Regions from separate parts of the Faecalimonas nexilis genome, predicted to be linked through region 1. Evidence: a T-box and tRNA genes for the amino acid it is inferred to sense, from the RefSeq annotation. Region 1 holds a T-box; the other holds one or more tRNA genes.
The links. The T-box of region 1 lies ahead of leuS (leucine--tRNA ligase). A T-box ahead of a tRNA ligase gene usually reads a tRNA of that ligase, here a tRNA-Leu.

Region 1 (8,095 bases):
AGAGAGTGCACTGAGAGAATGTTATGAAGATGCGAAACAATTAGATGTGTTGGAAGCAAAGAATTATTGTATCTCAGGAAAGCGAGATGAAATTGTAGAGTATTTAGAGAAGACGGATATTAGCTCGATTCTAGTTGACGAAGTCAAATTAAGTGAATTGAGCAATTAAATACTGTTACTGTTTCTAGAAAAGATACAAAAAGCCCATAAAACATATTGACAAGGTAGGAATTAAGGGGTAATATCTAAGAAATAAAAAAGCATTGGAGATGGGGTATATGAAAATAGTGTTTTTAATGTTGAGACATAATTTCAGAAATGGGCGAATGTGCTGTGATTGTTAAGAAAATCGAGAACCAGACAATTTGATAAAAAGAGAGGTAGAAAATATGGGATATAGATTTGAGACATTACAGTTACATGTAGGACAGGAACAGGCAGACGTTGCAACAGATGCGAGAGCAGTACCGATTTATCAGACGACATCGTATGTGTTTCACGATTCTGCACATGCCGCAGCCAGATTTGGACTTAGCGATGCGGGAAACATCTATGGAAGATTGACGAACTCTACACAAGATGTGTTGGAAAAAAGAATCGCTGCATTAGAAGGTGGTGTGGCGGCATTGGCAGTTGCATCCGGAGCTGCAGCGATTGCGTATACGATTGAGGCACTCGCACAGGCAGGTGACCATATTGTAGCACAGAAGACGATATACGGAGGCACCTATAATTTGTTGGAGAACACTCTTACAAGACAGGGAATACAGACGACATTTGTCAATGTACACGACATTCAGGAAGTAGAAGATGCGGTACAGGAACAGACGAAAGCGATTTATCTTGAGACATTAGGTAACCCAAACAGCGATATCCCGGACATAGAAGCGATTGCCGAGATTGCACATAGACATAATATTCCGCTTGTGATTGACAACACATTTGGAACCCCATATCTTATTCAACCGATTCAATATGGAGCGGATATCGTTGTACATTCTGCAACAAAGTTCATTGGCGGTCATGGGACATCTCTCGGAGGTATTATTGTAGATTCCGGAAAGTTTGATTGGAAGAAATCCGGAAAATATCCGAACATTGCAGAGGCAAATCCGAGCTACCACGGTATTTCCTTTGTGGATGCCGCCGGGGAGGCTGCTTTTGTGACATATATCAGAGCAATTTTGCTGAGAGACAAAGGAGCGTGCATTTCTCCATTTAATGCTTTCCTTTTACTGCAAGGTGTGGAGACTTTGTCACTGAGATTGGAAAGACATATAGAGAACACAAAAAAAGTTGTAGCATTTTTGGAAAATCACCCGAAAGTAAAGCGTGTAAATCACCCATCTTTATCAGAACATCCGGATCACGCATTATATGAAAAATATTTTCCAAATGGTGCAGGTTCGATCTTTACATTTGATATTGTTGGCGGTGAAAAAGAAGCACACAAATTTATTGACAGTCTACAGATTTTTTCACTGCTTGCGAATGTGGCGGATGTAAAGAGCCTCGTTATTCATCCGGCGACAACAACACATTCACAACTGTCAAAAGAAGAATTGGAAGAGCAGCAGATTTATGATAGTACAGTCAGACTGTCCATTGGAACAGAACATATTGAAGATATCTTAGAAGATATTGGGCAGGCTTTAGAACAAATTTAAGAACGAACGGATAATGGGCACATGATGTAGAGTCATGTGCCTTTTTGCATATAGTAATTGTGTAGAGTGAAATGTATTCTTTTGGTTGAAAACAACTATATATTGTGGTATTCTGTTTTAGAAAATACTATAAATAGTAATGAGGTAAAAATATGGGAAATAGAAAAAAGATGATAGAGACGTTTGAAAAGTTTACAGAAATTGCCTCTTATATGGAAGCGATTCAGAAAGATTTCCCGGAAGATATATATTATCTGGGAATATTGGAAGATAAATTTCTGACATTTCAGAAACCAGAACTCTCAATAGAAGAAAATCTGCAACTTTTGATCAAGGCGGCTGTGGAGTTGACTACACAGGAAGCCCCAAAATGGGAGATGATTGCAGCGAGGCTGTTGTTGTTTACTTTTGAAAGAGAACTGAGGAAAGCGGAAGAATCATGTCAGATTACAACACTGTATGAAAAAATTGTATATCTGACAGGGCGGGGGCTATATGGACAGTATATTTTGGAGAATTATACGAAAGAGGAAATCGATGAATTTGAGACATTTTTAGCTCCTGAAAGAAATGATTTATTTACGTATTCGGGATTGGAATTGCTGCTCAACCGTTATGTGATCCACACCGGACAAGGTGTGGCGCTGGAAAGCCCACAGGAGATGTTTCTTGGAATTGCCATGCATTTGGCGATGAAAGAGCAGAAAGACAGGGCGCTTTGGGTAAAACGCTTTTACGATATGCTCAGTAAACTTCAAGTGACGATGGCGACACCGACGTTATCGAATGCAAGAAAGCCGTATCACCAACTTTCTTCCTGCTTCATCGATATTGTTCCGGATAGTTTAAATGGAATTTACCGAAGTATCGATAATTTTGCCAAAGTAAGTAAATTTGGTGGAGGAATGGGAATGTATTTTGGAAAAGTGCGGGCAAGCGGAAGCGCTATCCGAGGATTTGAGGGGGCAGCAGGAGGTGTGATACGTTGGATTCGTCTTGCAAACGACACGGCGGTCGCAGTTGATCAGCTTGGTGTGCGCCAAGGGGCAGTTGCAGTTTATCTTGATGTGTGGCACAGAGATCTGCCGGAGTTTTTGAATTTGCGAACAAATAATGGGGATGACCGGATGAAGGCGCATGATGTGTTCCCGGCGGTCTGCTACCCGGATTATTTTTGGGAGCAGGCAAGAGACAATATCGAGGGAGACTGGTATCTGATGTGTCCTCACGAGATTTTGACGGTGAAGGGCTATGCGCTGGAAGACTGTTATGGAGAAGCGTGGAAAGAAAAATATTTGGACTGTGTGCAGGATGATCAGATTAAAAAGAGAGTCGTTCCGATTAAAGACATTATCCGGCTGATTATCAAAAGCGCAGTGGAGACCGGAACACCGTTTACATTTAATCGGGATCATGTCAACCGCATGAATCCAAATGGACATAAAGGCATGATTTATTGCAGTAATCTTTGTACGGAGATTGCGCAGAATATGAGCGGAATCGAAGAAGTGGAAGAGCGAGTGGAAACGGTGAATGGAGAAACAGTGGTTGTCACGGTCACAAAACCGGGCGAGTTTGTTGTATGTAATCTGGCGAGCCTGTCTCTGGGACATCTGAACGTGGAAGACGGGGAAGAGATTGCGGATATTACAAAATGTGCGGTGCGGGCGCTTGACAATGTCATTGATCTGAATTTCTTTCCTGTTCCATATGCGAAAATCAATAATGAGAAATATCGCCCGATCGGACTGGGTGTGAGTGGGTATCACCATATGCTTGCAAAACAGGGAATTTCATGGGAGAGCGAGCAGCATTTACAATTTGTCGGGGACGTATTTTCTAAAATCCATTATGCTGCGATTGAGGCGAGCAGCGAGATTGCGAAAGAAAAGGGAAGTTACACATATTTTGAGGGAAGCGATTGGCAGACAGGAAAATATTTTGATAAACGACATTTGAAGACAGAAAAATGGAATCAGCTTCGGGAAAAAGTGAAACAGCAGGGACTCCGAAATGCTTACCTTTTAGCGATAGCGCCGACGAGCAGTACAAGCATTATCGCCGGAACGAGTGCAGGACTTGACCCGATCATGAATCGGTATTTCCTCGAAGAAAAGAAAAATGGATTGATGCCGCGTGTTGCACCGGAGCTTTCTATGGAGACGTTCTGGTATTACAAAAATGCACACTACATCGATCAGAAGTGGTCCGTGCGCGCCTGTGGAGTGCGTCAGCGTCATATCGATCAGGCACAGAGCATGAATCTTTATATTACGAACGAGTATACGTTCCGAAAAGTGTTGGATCTTTATATTCTTGCGTGGGAAGAAGGTGTGAAAACGATTTATTATATACGTTCAAAAAGTTTGGAAGTGGAGGAATGTGAAGTCTGCTCTTCTTAGTAAATGGCAACAGAAAGGGATGGAATAATGGAACAATTAAAGAAAAGACCGCTTTTTAATCCGAACGGAGATATACAGGTTCAGAAGCGGAAAATGATTGGTGGAAACACAACAAATCTCAATGATTTTAACAATATGAAATACACATGGGTGAGCGGCTGGTATCGCCAGGCGATGAATAATTTCTGGATTCCGGAGGAAATTAATCTGGGAGTGGATATTAAAGATTATCGAAATCTTCCGAAAGCAGAAAAACGGGCATACGATAAAATTCTGTCATTTCTCATTTTTCTTGATAGTATCCAGACGGCAAATCTTCCGGGGATCAGCGAGTATATCACGGCAAATGAGGTCAATCTATGTCTGTCTATTCAGGCATTTCAGGAGGCGGTGCACAGCCAAAGTTACAGCTACATGCTGGATACCATCTGCGAGCCGCAGGAGCGAAACGAGGTTTTGTATCAGTGGAAGGAAGATGAACATTTGCTTGCGAGAAATGAATTTATCGGAAATCTTTATAATGCATTTCAGACAGAAAAGAGCATGGAAATGCTGGTGAAGACGATTGTGGCAAACTATATTTTAGAAGGGATCTATTTTTACAGCGGATTTATGTTCTTCTATAATCTTGGGAGAAACCAGCTTATGCCGGGTTCGGTACAGGAGATTCGCTATATCAATCGGGATGAAAACACTCATTTGTGGTTGTTTCGCAATATTTTAATTGAACTGAAGAAAGAACAACCGGATCTATTTACCGAGCAATATATAGACGAATACCGCAGTATGATCAAAGAGGGCTGCGAGCAGGAAATCAAGTGGGGACATTACGTAATCGGAGATGATGTGCAAGGACTGAATAGGGAAATGATCACGGATTACGTGCAGTATCTTGGAAATTTGCGATGCACAAACCTCGGGTTTGCACCAATTTATGAAGGGCATGAGACAGAGCCGGAGAGTATGCGTTGGGTGAGCCAGTATTCAAATGCAAATGCAATTAAGACAGATTTCTTTGAGGCGAGAAGTACCGCGTATGCAAAAAGCAGTGCGTTGGTGGATGATTTATAGTAACAGTTCACAAATTGGTATATTTTCAATTTTCAGAAAAACATGGTTCAATTCTTGACAAAATATTTTAGTATGGTACAATACAAGAGATTAAATTCAATCAATTAAATAATATCAAAAAACATAGATGAGGAGTATTAAGAGCCTATCGTTTTCAGAGAGCTGTCGGATGGTGCAAGACAGCAGCGTAATCTCCCAACTCGCCTCGGAGTTCTTTTGCTGAAATGACTGATGAAAAAAATTTCGTCAAGTAACAGAAATAGAAACAACTACATCGCTAGGTTCGAAAGAACCTCACCAAGCCGATGAGTTGTACCTTGTTACTAGACTCGAAAAGACCTCGTCAAGTAACATAGGCAGAAGCGGGACTTCCCGTTACAGAAGCAATGAGTGCATTTCGCAGGATGCGGAATGAATGAGAGTGGTACCACGGAAATTCAAGCCTTTTCGTCTCTTTTGAGATGAGAAGGCTTTGTTTAATTCTAGGTTCGAAAGAACCTCACCAAGAATTATAAGCAGAAAGGGGAAAAATAATGGCAACACCTTATAACCACAAAGCCATTGAGAAAAAATGGCGTGAGAACTGGGAAAAGAACCCGGTAAATGTTAAATCAGATGAAAATGGGAAAAGAGAGAAGTATTATTGTCTGGATATGTTTCCATATCCGTCAGGAAATGGTCTTCACGTAGGACACTGGAGAGGTTATGTAATCTCTGATGTGTGGAGCCGTTACAAATTATTGCAGAAATACTATATCGTACATCCGATGGGATGGGATGCATTCGGACTTCCGGCAGAGAACTATGCAATTAAGATGGGTGTTCACCCGGCAGTTTCTACAGCGGAAAACGTAAAGAACATCAAACGTCAGATCAACGAAATCGCAGCACTTTACGATTGGGATATGGAAGTAAATACAACAGATCCTGAGTTCTACAAATGGACACAGTGGATTTTTGTAAAAATGTTCAAAGAAGGATTAGCTTACGAAAAAGAGTTCCCGATCAACTGGTGTCCTTCATGTAAGACAGGACTTGCAAATGAAGAGGTAGTGAACGGAAAATGTGAGCGCTGCGGAACAGAAGTGACAAAGAAAAACTTACGTCAGTGGATGCTCCGTATCACAAAATATGCGGAACGTCTTTTAGCGGACCTTGATAAATTAGACTGGCCGGAAAAAGTTAAGAAAATGCAGGCAGAATGGATTGGAAAATCATTCGGTGCAGAAGTTGATTTTCAGGTAGAAGGAAAAGACGAAAAAATTACAGTTTACACAACAAGACCGGATACACTGCACGGAGCAACATTTATGGTACTTGCACCGGAACACGCTTTGGCAGCAAGCCTTGCAACAGATGAGACAAGAGAAGCCGTAGAAAAATATATTTATGAAGCTTCTATGAAATCAAATGTAGATCGTCTTCAGGATAAAGAAAAAACAGGTGTATTCACAGGTTCTTATGCAATCAACCCAATTAGTGGAGCAAAGACACCAATTTGGTTATCCGATTATGTATTGGCTGATTACGGTACAGGCGCTATTATGTGTGTACCGGCTCACGATGATCGTGATTTCGAATTTGCAACAAAATTCAATATTCCAATTATTCAGGTAATTGCAAAAGACGGAAAAGAAATCGAAAATATGACAGAAGCTTACACAGAGGCTTCCGGAACAATGATTAATTCCGGAGAATGGAACGGAATGGAATCTGCAGTTCTGAAAAAAGAAGCTCCACATATCATTGAAGAGCGTGGAATCGGTAAAGCGACAGTGAATTACAAATTACGTGACTGGGTATTCTCGCGCCAGCGTTACTGGGGAGAGCCAATCCCGATTGTACATTGTCCGGATTGTGGAGCAGTTCCGGTACCGGAAGATCAGCTTCCATTGACGTTGCCGGAAGTAGATTCTTATGAACCGACAGGAACAGGAGAATCTCCACTTGCGGGAATCGAAAGCTGGGTAAATACAACTTGTCCGGTTTGTGGAAAGCCGGCAAAACGTGAGACGAACACAATGCCTCAGTGGGCAGGGTCTTCATGGTATTTCTTGCGCTATGTAGATAACCATAACTCAGAAGCATTGGTTTCCAAAGAAAAAGCAGATGAGATGCTTCCGGTAGACATGTACATCGGTGGTGTGGAGCATGCTGTTCTTCACCTGTTGTACTCTCGTTTCTATACAAAATTCTTATACGACATCGGAGCAGTCGATTTTGACGAGCCATTTAAGAAATTATTTAACCAAGGTATGATTACTGGTAAAAATGGTATCAAGATGAGTAAATCAAAAGGAAATGTAGTATCACCGGATGATTTGGTAAGAGATTACGGATGTGATTCACTTAGAATGTACGAATTATTTGTAGGTCCACCGGAATTAGATGCAGAATGGGATGACCGCGGAATCGACGGTGTATACCGTTTCTTGAACCGTGTATGGAATCTTGTTATGGACAGCAAAGATGCAGATGTAAAAGCGACAAAAGAGATGATCAAGATTCGTAACAAAATGGTATACGATATCACAACGCGTCTTGAAAGTTTCAGCTTAAATACGGTTATTTCCGGTTTCATGGAATACAACAATAAATTAATCGATATCGCGAAAAAAGAAGGCGGAATCGATAAAGAAACATTGAGCACATTTGCTGTATTGTTGGCACCATTTGCACCACATATGGCAGAAGAATTATGGCAGCAGTTAGGTCACGAAGGAACTGTATTCAATGCAGGATGGCCGACATACGATGAAGATGCAATGAAAGATGATGAAATCGAAGTTGCTGTTCAGATTAACGGAAAAACAAGAGCAGTTGTGACAGTTCCGGCAGACGTATCAAAAGAAGATGCGATTAAAGCTGGTAAAGAAGCAGTTGCAGATAAACTGACAGGAACAATCGTAAAAGAAATTTACGTTCCGGGAAGAATCATAAATATTGTGCAGAAAT
Region 2 (8,095 bases), 650 kb from region 1:
AGAACCATCCAATTGGTTCCCCTGTAGTGCCGATGAAATTATTAAAATAAGCATCATCGGCAGCTGCCTGTACATTACCTGTTACAAATGTAACAAAATACTTGATTACCCATCCGCCGATTACACTATAATAAGGAAAGATGATAATCGGTATGATTGCGGCGAGTACTCCTAGAAAACCAAAGCGTTTATCTAATTTTTTGAAAGCGCCAATTGCGCTGAGCCCTGTCTTTCTTCCGATTGCGATTTCAGCAATCATTAATGAAAAACCGAATGTGACTGCAAGAATCAGATATACAAGAAGAAATGTTCCTCCTCCATATTTTGCTGCGAGATACGGGAATCTCCAAAGGTTACCAAGCCCTACAGCAGACCCGGCAGCAGCAAGTACAAATCCAATCTTGCTGGAAAAATTACTTCTTTGTGACATAAAAAATCCTCCTCAAAATTCATTTAGACTAAGTTAAGTAGCCTTATTATTGCATAAAAGTGAAAAGAATGCAAGAAAAAAAGAGCGCAATCTGTTTTTTAATGCGAACAATTTTGAGAATGGTGTAAGAATAATAAGAAAAAATGAAAAAAACGTTGACAAAAATGGTGAGCTGTGATATGTTAATACATGCGTAAGGCAAAAAGAAAGCAGAGTTCCACTCTCACCTTAGCACAAGTGGGTGACTAATGGTTGATATTGAAGCATAAAAATAGAATTTCTATTTTGTGTGCAGAAATGGAGTGGATAGCTGTGAGCTATTCATTTTTTTTACGCATCAATTATATGAAAAAATTAGAGTAAAGTAAAGATTATTTTATTTATGGAGGTGCACTACAATTAGCGATTTAATGATCAACGAGCAAATCAGAGACAAGGAAGTACGTTTAATAGGAGAGAATGGTGACCAGTTAGGCGTTATGTCTGCAAGGGAAGCTTTGAAGCTGGCAGAAGAGGAAGAATTGGATTTGGTTAAAATTGCTCCAACAGCAAAACCACCAGTTTGTAAGATTATTGATTATGGTAAATACAGATATGAACTGGCGAGAAAAGAAAAAGAAGCGAAGAAAAAACAAAAAACTGTTGAGGTAAAGGAAGTGCGTCTTTCGCCGAACATCGATACGAATGATTTGAACACGAAAGTGAACAACGCAAAGAAATTTATCCAAAAAGGAAATAAAGTAAAAGTTACTTTACGTTTTCGAGGAAGAGAGATGGCTCATATGCAGACGAGCAAACATATTCTGGATGATTTTGCAGAGATGTTAAAAGATGTTGCAGCCATTGAAAAACCTGCAAAACTCGAAGGCAGGAGCATTAGTATGGTTTTAACTGAAAAACGTTAAAAATAAATACCTAAATATTAAGGAGGAACATATCATGCCAAAAATTAAAACAAATAGAGCTGCTGCAAAGCGCTTCAAAAAAACAGCTACAGGTAAATTAAAAAGAAACAAAGCTTACAAGAGCCATATCTTAACTAAGAAATCTACAAAAAGAAAAAGAAATCTTAGACAGGCAACTATTACAGATGCTACAAATGTAAAGAACATGAAAAAAGTTTTACCATATCTGTAAGATTTTGGAAGAATTGAAGGAGGATTAGAAGGACATGGCAAGAATTAAAGGCGGAATGAACGCTAAAAAGAAACACAACAGAACATTAAAACTGGCAAAAGGTTACAGAGGAGCCAGATCAAAACAATATAGAGTTGCAAAACAATCAGTAATGAGAGCTTTAACATCTTCATATGCTGGTAGAAAACAACGTAAACGTCAGATGAGACAGTTATGGATTGCTCGTATCAATGCAGCAGCTAGAATGAATGGTTTATCATACAGTAAGATGATGCACGGTTTAAAATTAGCAGGTGTTGAGATGAACAGAAAAATCTTAGCAGATATGGCAGTAAATGATGCAGCAGGATTTGCTACATTAGCAGAAGTTGCAAAGTCTAAATTAGCTTAGGAAAAAATCATATCCCCGGAAACCTTGAGTTTTCGGGGATTCTTTTATGCGTAAATGGCTTGAAAACGTACTGATTTTTTGCGGTAATATACTGGTGAATAAATGTGTATAATGTGTGGGAAATAGAAAAAATAAGAAAAATAGCAAAATAAGTGAAAAAAATAACAAAATTGCTTGACAAAAAGGAAAGAATTGGTTATACTTGTACTTGTCTTTGAGAGATGCAAAGAATGATAACGGGGTGTGGCTCAGCTTGGCTAGAGCGCCTGGTTTGGGACCAGGAGGTCGCAGGTTCGAATCCTGTCACCCCGATTGGAAGATTAATAATTGTAATGAAAATTCAATAAAGTAACGGGGTGTGGCTCAGCTTGGCTAGAGCGCCTGGTTTGGGACCAGGAGGTCGCAGGTTCGAATCCTGTCACCCCGATTAAAAAAGAATAGCGAATGCTATTCTTTTTGAGTTATAAAAAGGGAAAATAGTATCAGTTAAAAGAGAGTACAAAAAAGAAATCTTTCTTTGAAAGATTTCTTTTAAGATGCAGGAGATGGGACTTGAACCCACACAAGCGCATTGCTTACAAGATCCTTAGTCTTGCTCGTCTGCCAGTTCCGACACTCCTGCGTAACAGCTCCTTGCTACTTGATTATAATACTATGATTTGTGTGAAATGTCAACACTTTTTTTAAAATTTATTAAATATAGATAATTATGGAAAAGAAAAGATAATTGTTATATAATTGTATAATAAATCGCGTAATTGCATAAAAATATCTGTAATGGGAGGAATATTTATGCTGGAAAAGATAGATTTGACAAAGAAAATGGAGAAAGACGAATATCAAAGAAGAATCAGTGTGCTGGAGAGAAAGCTTGCACAGTTACAACGAGTGTGCAGAAATTTAAATATTCCGATTATGATTGCCTTTGAAGGATTTGGCGCATCTGGAAAAGGAATTCAGATTGCAGAATTGATTCGTCCATTAGATCCGAGAGGATTTGAAGTGTATGCAGTAAAGAATGAAAGTGAGGAAGAAAAGAAATATCCGTTTTTATGGAGATTTTGGACAAAAATGCCGGAAAAAGGAAGAATCGCAATTTATGACAGCAGTTGGTACCGTAAAGTCCTGATTGATCGGTTTGAAAAGAAAGCAGGAGAAAAAGAGGTTCTGTCTGCGTATGATTCGATTCAGTCTTTTGAGCGGCAGTTGACAGACGATGGTATGGTTTTGATCAAAATATTTTTGTGTATCAGCCAAGAGGAACAGAAAAAGCGATTCGATAAATTATTGGCTAGGAAAGAGACAGCGTGGCGAGTGAGCAAAAAAGATCTGAAGCGGAATCGAGAGTTTAAAAAGTATAAAAGAATGAATGAGGAGATGCTGCAGAAAACCGATACAGACTATGCACCGTGGACAATCGTGGAAGCGACAGACCGAAGATTTGCAACAATAAAAATCTACACGACAGTAATCAATTGCCTTTCGGCGGAAATAGAGAAAAGAAAACAGGAAAAACAAGAAGAAATCATGCCGGATAAAGTGCTTGTAAACAATGAAATATCGGAGACAGTCTTGGCAAAAGCCAATTTGGATTGTTCTTATACGAAGGCGGAATATAAGAAGAGATTAAAGAAACTGCAGAAAGAGATAGAAAAACTGCATGGAGAACTATACCGGAAAGGTATTCCGGTTGTATTAGGATTTGAGGGGTGGGATGCGGCTGGCAAGGGTGGCGCAATCAAGAGACTGACGGAAAAAATGGATCCGAGAGGATATGTGGTGCATCCGACAGCGTCACCGAATGATATGGAGCGGTCACATCATTATCTTTGGCGATTTTGGAGAGCAATGCCAAAAGCAGGGCATATTGCTATTTTTGACAGAACGTGGTACGGAAGGGTACTGGTGGAACGGATTGAAGGATTTTGCAGTAAAAAAGAGTGGCAGAGAGCGTATAAGGAAATCAATGACATGGAACGGGATTTGGTGAATGCCGGTACGGTTGTCCTGAAATTCTGGCTTCATATTGATAAGGAAGAACAGGAGAGAAGGTTCAGGGCACGTGAGAAAAATCCGGACAAGCAGTGGAAGATCACGGAGGAAGACTGGAGAAACCGAGAAAAATGGGATCAGTACGAAGAAGCTGTAAATGAGATGCTGATTCGAACTTCCACAGAAAAAGCACCTTGGATTGTAGTGGAAGGAAACTGCAAGTATTATGCGAGAATCAAGGTGCTTGAGACGGTTGTAAATGCGATAGAGGAACGACTGAAAAATAAGGGAGAGTAAGATGACGATTCGAGAACAATTAGAATTACGAGAAATTGAGTATTTGAGTCCATATGCGACGTTGAGCAAGGATTCCAAAGGAAGAAAGGCAAAAGAAGAGGAATGTGATATCCGACCGGTATTTCAAAGAGACAGGGATCGAATTTTGCACTGTAAGGCATTTCGAAGAATGAAACAAAAGACACAGGTGTTTTTGCTCCCGAAAGGAGATCATTATCGGACGAGACTGACGCATACGCTGGAAGTCTCGCAGAATGCCCGCACGATTGCAAAAGCACTTCGCTTAAATGAAGATTTGGCAGAAGCCATCAGTCTCGGACATGACCTTGGGCATACCCCGTTTGGTCATGCCGGAGAGCGGGCGCTCAACCAGATCTGTCCGCTTGGGTTCAAGCATAATGAGCAGAGTGTTCGTGTTGTAGAATGCATAGAAAAACGAGGAGAGGGACTGAATCTGACGGAGGAGGTTGTTGACGGAATTCGAAATCATCAGACATCGGGAAAGCCATTTACTTTGGAAGGGCAGATTGTGAGATTATCTGATAAGATTGCATATATCAATCATGATATTGATGATGCGATACGCGGCGGGATACTGAGTGAAGCAGACATTCCGCCAAAATATCGGAAAATATTAGGGAACACAACCCGAGCAAGATTAAATACGATGATACACGATGTGATCATACATAGTATGGATCAACCAAAGATTCAGATGTCAGAAGAAGTAGAAGCGGCACTTATGGGACTGCGTAAATTTATGTTTGAAAATGTCTACAGGAATCCTCTCGCAAAAAGCGAGGAGGAAAAAGCAATCAAATTGGTACAGAATCTCTATGAGTACTATTCGGAGCATTTCGAAAAACTTCCTGAGCCGGAGTTGCAACGTGCAGTGCTGAGAGGTGACGGCAAAGAACAGATTATCTGTGATTATATAGCTGGGATGACCGATAATTATGCGGTAAAAAAGTTTCAGGAAATTTTTGTGCCGGAATCTTGGAAAATTTAAAGGAAATCAAAAGGATTTGTCGAATAAGTATAAATGTAGGGTAATTTATTTGGAAGGAAGGACAACATGTACTTTTCAGAAGACTTAATAGAAGAAGTAAGACAAAAAAATGATATTGTGGACGTCATTTCCGGATATGTAAAGTTACAGAAAAAAGGAAGTTCTTATTTTGGACTTTGTCCGTTTCACAATGAGAAATCCCCATCTTTTTCAGTCAACCGCGGAAAGCAGATGTATTATTGCTTCGGATGTGGTGCGGGAGGCAATGTATTTACGTTTATTATGGAATATGAGAATTATTCTTTCGTGGAAGCGTTTAAGATGCTTGCTGAGCGGGCAGGAGTGGATATTCCGGAAGTGGAGTATTCTAAAGAAGCAAAAGAGAGAGCTGATCTGAAGGCGACACTGCTGGAGATCAATAAGCTTGCTGCAAAATATTTTTATGCCCAGTTAAAGACCGAGCAGGGGAAACTGGCACATACCTATTTGACTGGCAGAGGACTGAGTGAGGAGACGATCACCGCTTTTGGTCTGGGATATTCGAATAAATACAGTGATGATCTGTATCGGTATTTAAAGACAAAAGGCTATAAAGATGAACTGCTTGTAAAAGCGGGGTTAATCAGTGTTGATGAAAGGCATGGGGCACACGACAAATTTTGGAATCGTGTGATGTTCCCGATCATGGACGTCAATAACCGGGTGATTGGATTTGGCGGAAGAGTTATGGGAGATGCAAAGCCGAAATATTTGAACTCGCCGGAGACGGAAGTGTTTGACAAGAGCAGGAATCTCTATGGATTGAATCGCGCCAGAACATCCAGAAAACCTTATTTTTTGATCTGTGAGGGATATATGGATGTGATTTCGCTTCATCAGGCAGGATTTACGAATGCGGTTGCATCGCTTGGGACAGCGCTGACTACCGGACATGCATCGCTGATCAAGCGGTATGTGAATGAAGTTTATCTGACCTATGACAGCGATGAGGCCGGAACAAGAGCAGCACTTCGTGCAATGCCGATTTTAAAAGAAGCAGGCATTACAGCTAAGATTATCCGGATGGAGCCGTATAAAGACCCGGACGAGTTTATCAAGAATCTTGGAACAGAGGCGTTTGAGGAGAGGATCAATAAAGCAAGAAATGGATTTTTGTTCTCCCTGGAGATTCTGGAAAAAGAGTATGATATGAACTCACCGGAGGGAAAGACTGCGTTTCATAAAGAAGCAGCAAAACGTCTCACCATGTTTGAGGAAGAGATTGAGCGCAACAATTACATAGAAGCAGTTGCTGAAAAATATCGGATTGGATATGAGGAATTGAAAAAACTGGTGGGTAAGATGGCGATCCAAATGGGGCAGGCGACACCTGCGGAGCGGCCAAAACAGACGGCGAACAGGGAAAAGCAAAAAGAAGATGGGAATCTGAAGTCTCAGAAGATATTACTGACGTGGCTGATAGAGAATGAGGCGTTGTTTGCACAGATTAAAAAGTATATTGTACCGGAAGATTTTACAAAAGAACTTTACCGCACAGTTGCTGAGATTCTGTATGAGCAGTATGAAGCGGGAGAGGTCAATCCGGCAAAGGTGATGAATCATTTTACAGATGAGGAAGAACACCGGGAAGTGGCAGAGTTGTTCCATACGAAGATTCGAGAACTCACCACGAAAGAAGAGCAGGAGAAAGCGTTGAAGGAGACGATTATCCGCGTAAAATACAACAGCATCGAGTTTGCGACAAAGATGTTGAACCCTACGGATATTGTGGGGCTGCAGAGACTGATGGAGGCAAAGAAATCTCTTCAGGACTTGCAAAAAATGCATATTTCTATTGATTAAGGATAAAATATAAACAAGCTATGAGAGGATGGACACTACATGGAAGAAAGAGCTATAAAATTTGAGGAAAAATTGAAAAATCTGGTTGCTTTAGGGAAGAAGAAGAAAAGTATTCTTGAGATACAGGAGATCAATGAAGTTTTCTCAGATATGGAGCTGGAAGCAGAACAGATGGAGAAAATATTCGAGTATTTGGAATCGCAGAATATTGATGTACTCAGAATCAGTCCGGACACGGATGATGCAGATGATGTGGAGATTTTGTTGACGGATGAAGATGAAGTTGACATGGAAAAGATTGATTTGTCTGTGCCGGATGGAATCAGCATCGAAGATCCGGTGCGTATGTATCTGAAAGAAATCGGTAAAGTGCCATTGTTGAGTGCAGAGGAAGAAATTGAACTGGCGAAACGGATGGCAGAAGGTGATGAAGATGCGAAAAAGAGGCTTGCAGAGGCAAATCTTCGTCTTGTTGTCAGCATTGCGAAACGCTATGTGGGACGTGGAATGTTATTTCTTGACTTGATTCAGGAAGGAAATTTGGGATTGATCAAAGCGGTTGAAAAGTTTGATTATCAGAAAGGATTCAAATTCAGTACGTATGCGACATGGTGGATCAGACAGGCAATTACGAGAGCGATTGCAGATCAGGCGAGAACCATTCGTATTCCGGTTCATATGGTGGAGACAATTAACAAATTGATTCGCGTATCAAGACAGCTGCTGCAGGAATTGGGGCGTGAGCCGTTGCCGGAGGAGATTGCAGAAGAACTGGACATGCCGGTGGAAAGAGTACGCGAGATTTTGAAGATTTCTCAGGAACCTGTATCTTTGGAAACACCGATCGGTGAAGAAGAGGACAGTCATTTGGGAGATTTTATTCAGGATGACAATGTTCCGGTGCCGGCTGAGGCAGCAGCAGCAACGTTGCTGAAAGAGCAATTGGGAGAAGTGTTGGATACGTTGACTGACAGAGAACAGAAAGTATTGCGTCTTC

Region 2: it encodes a tRNA-Leu, which carries the amino acid that the T-box ahead of leuS (leucine--tRNA ligase) is inferred to sense. The anticodon was not compared.

The regions. Positions count from the first base shown of each region.
Region 1 covers NZ_AP029189.1:1,437,857-1,445,951, forward strand. Annotated here, with positions in the region: gene AC6I5B_RS07215 (hypothetical protein) at 1-169, shown strand, start outside; gene AC6I5B_RS07220 (O-acetylhomoserine aminocarboxypropyltransferase/cysteine synthase family protein) at 390-1,667, shown strand; gene AC6I5B_RS07225 (ribonucleoside-diphosphate reductase subunit alpha) at 1,820-4,069, shown strand; gene AC6I5B_RS07230 (ribonucleotide-diphosphate reductase subunit beta) at 4,097-5,140, shown strand; T-box leader at 5,256-5,598, shown strand; gene leuS (leucine--tRNA ligase) at 5,674-8,095, shown strand, end outside.
Region 2 covers NZ_AP029189.1:2,089,410-2,097,504, reverse strand. Annotated here, with positions in the region: gene AC6I5B_RS10715 (sodium-dependent transporter) at 1-430, opposite strand, end outside; gene infC (translation initiation factor IF-3) at 841-1,335, shown strand; gene rpmI (50S ribosomal protein L35) at 1,370-1,567, shown strand; gene rplT (50S ribosomal protein L20) at 1,602-1,958, shown strand; tRNA gene AC6I5B_RS10695 (tRNA-Pro) at 2,196-2,270, shown strand; tRNA gene AC6I5B_RS10690 (tRNA-Pro) at 2,311-2,385, shown strand; tRNA gene AC6I5B_RS10685 (tRNA-Leu) at 2,496-2,580, opposite strand; gene pap (polyphosphate:AMP phosphotransferase) at 2,751-4,247, shown strand; gene AC6I5B_RS10675 (deoxyguanosinetriphosphate triphosphohydrolase) at 4,249-5,256, shown strand; gene dnaG (DNA primase) at 5,323-7,098, shown strand; gene rpoD (RNA polymerase sigma factor RpoD) at 7,138-8,095, shown strand, end outside.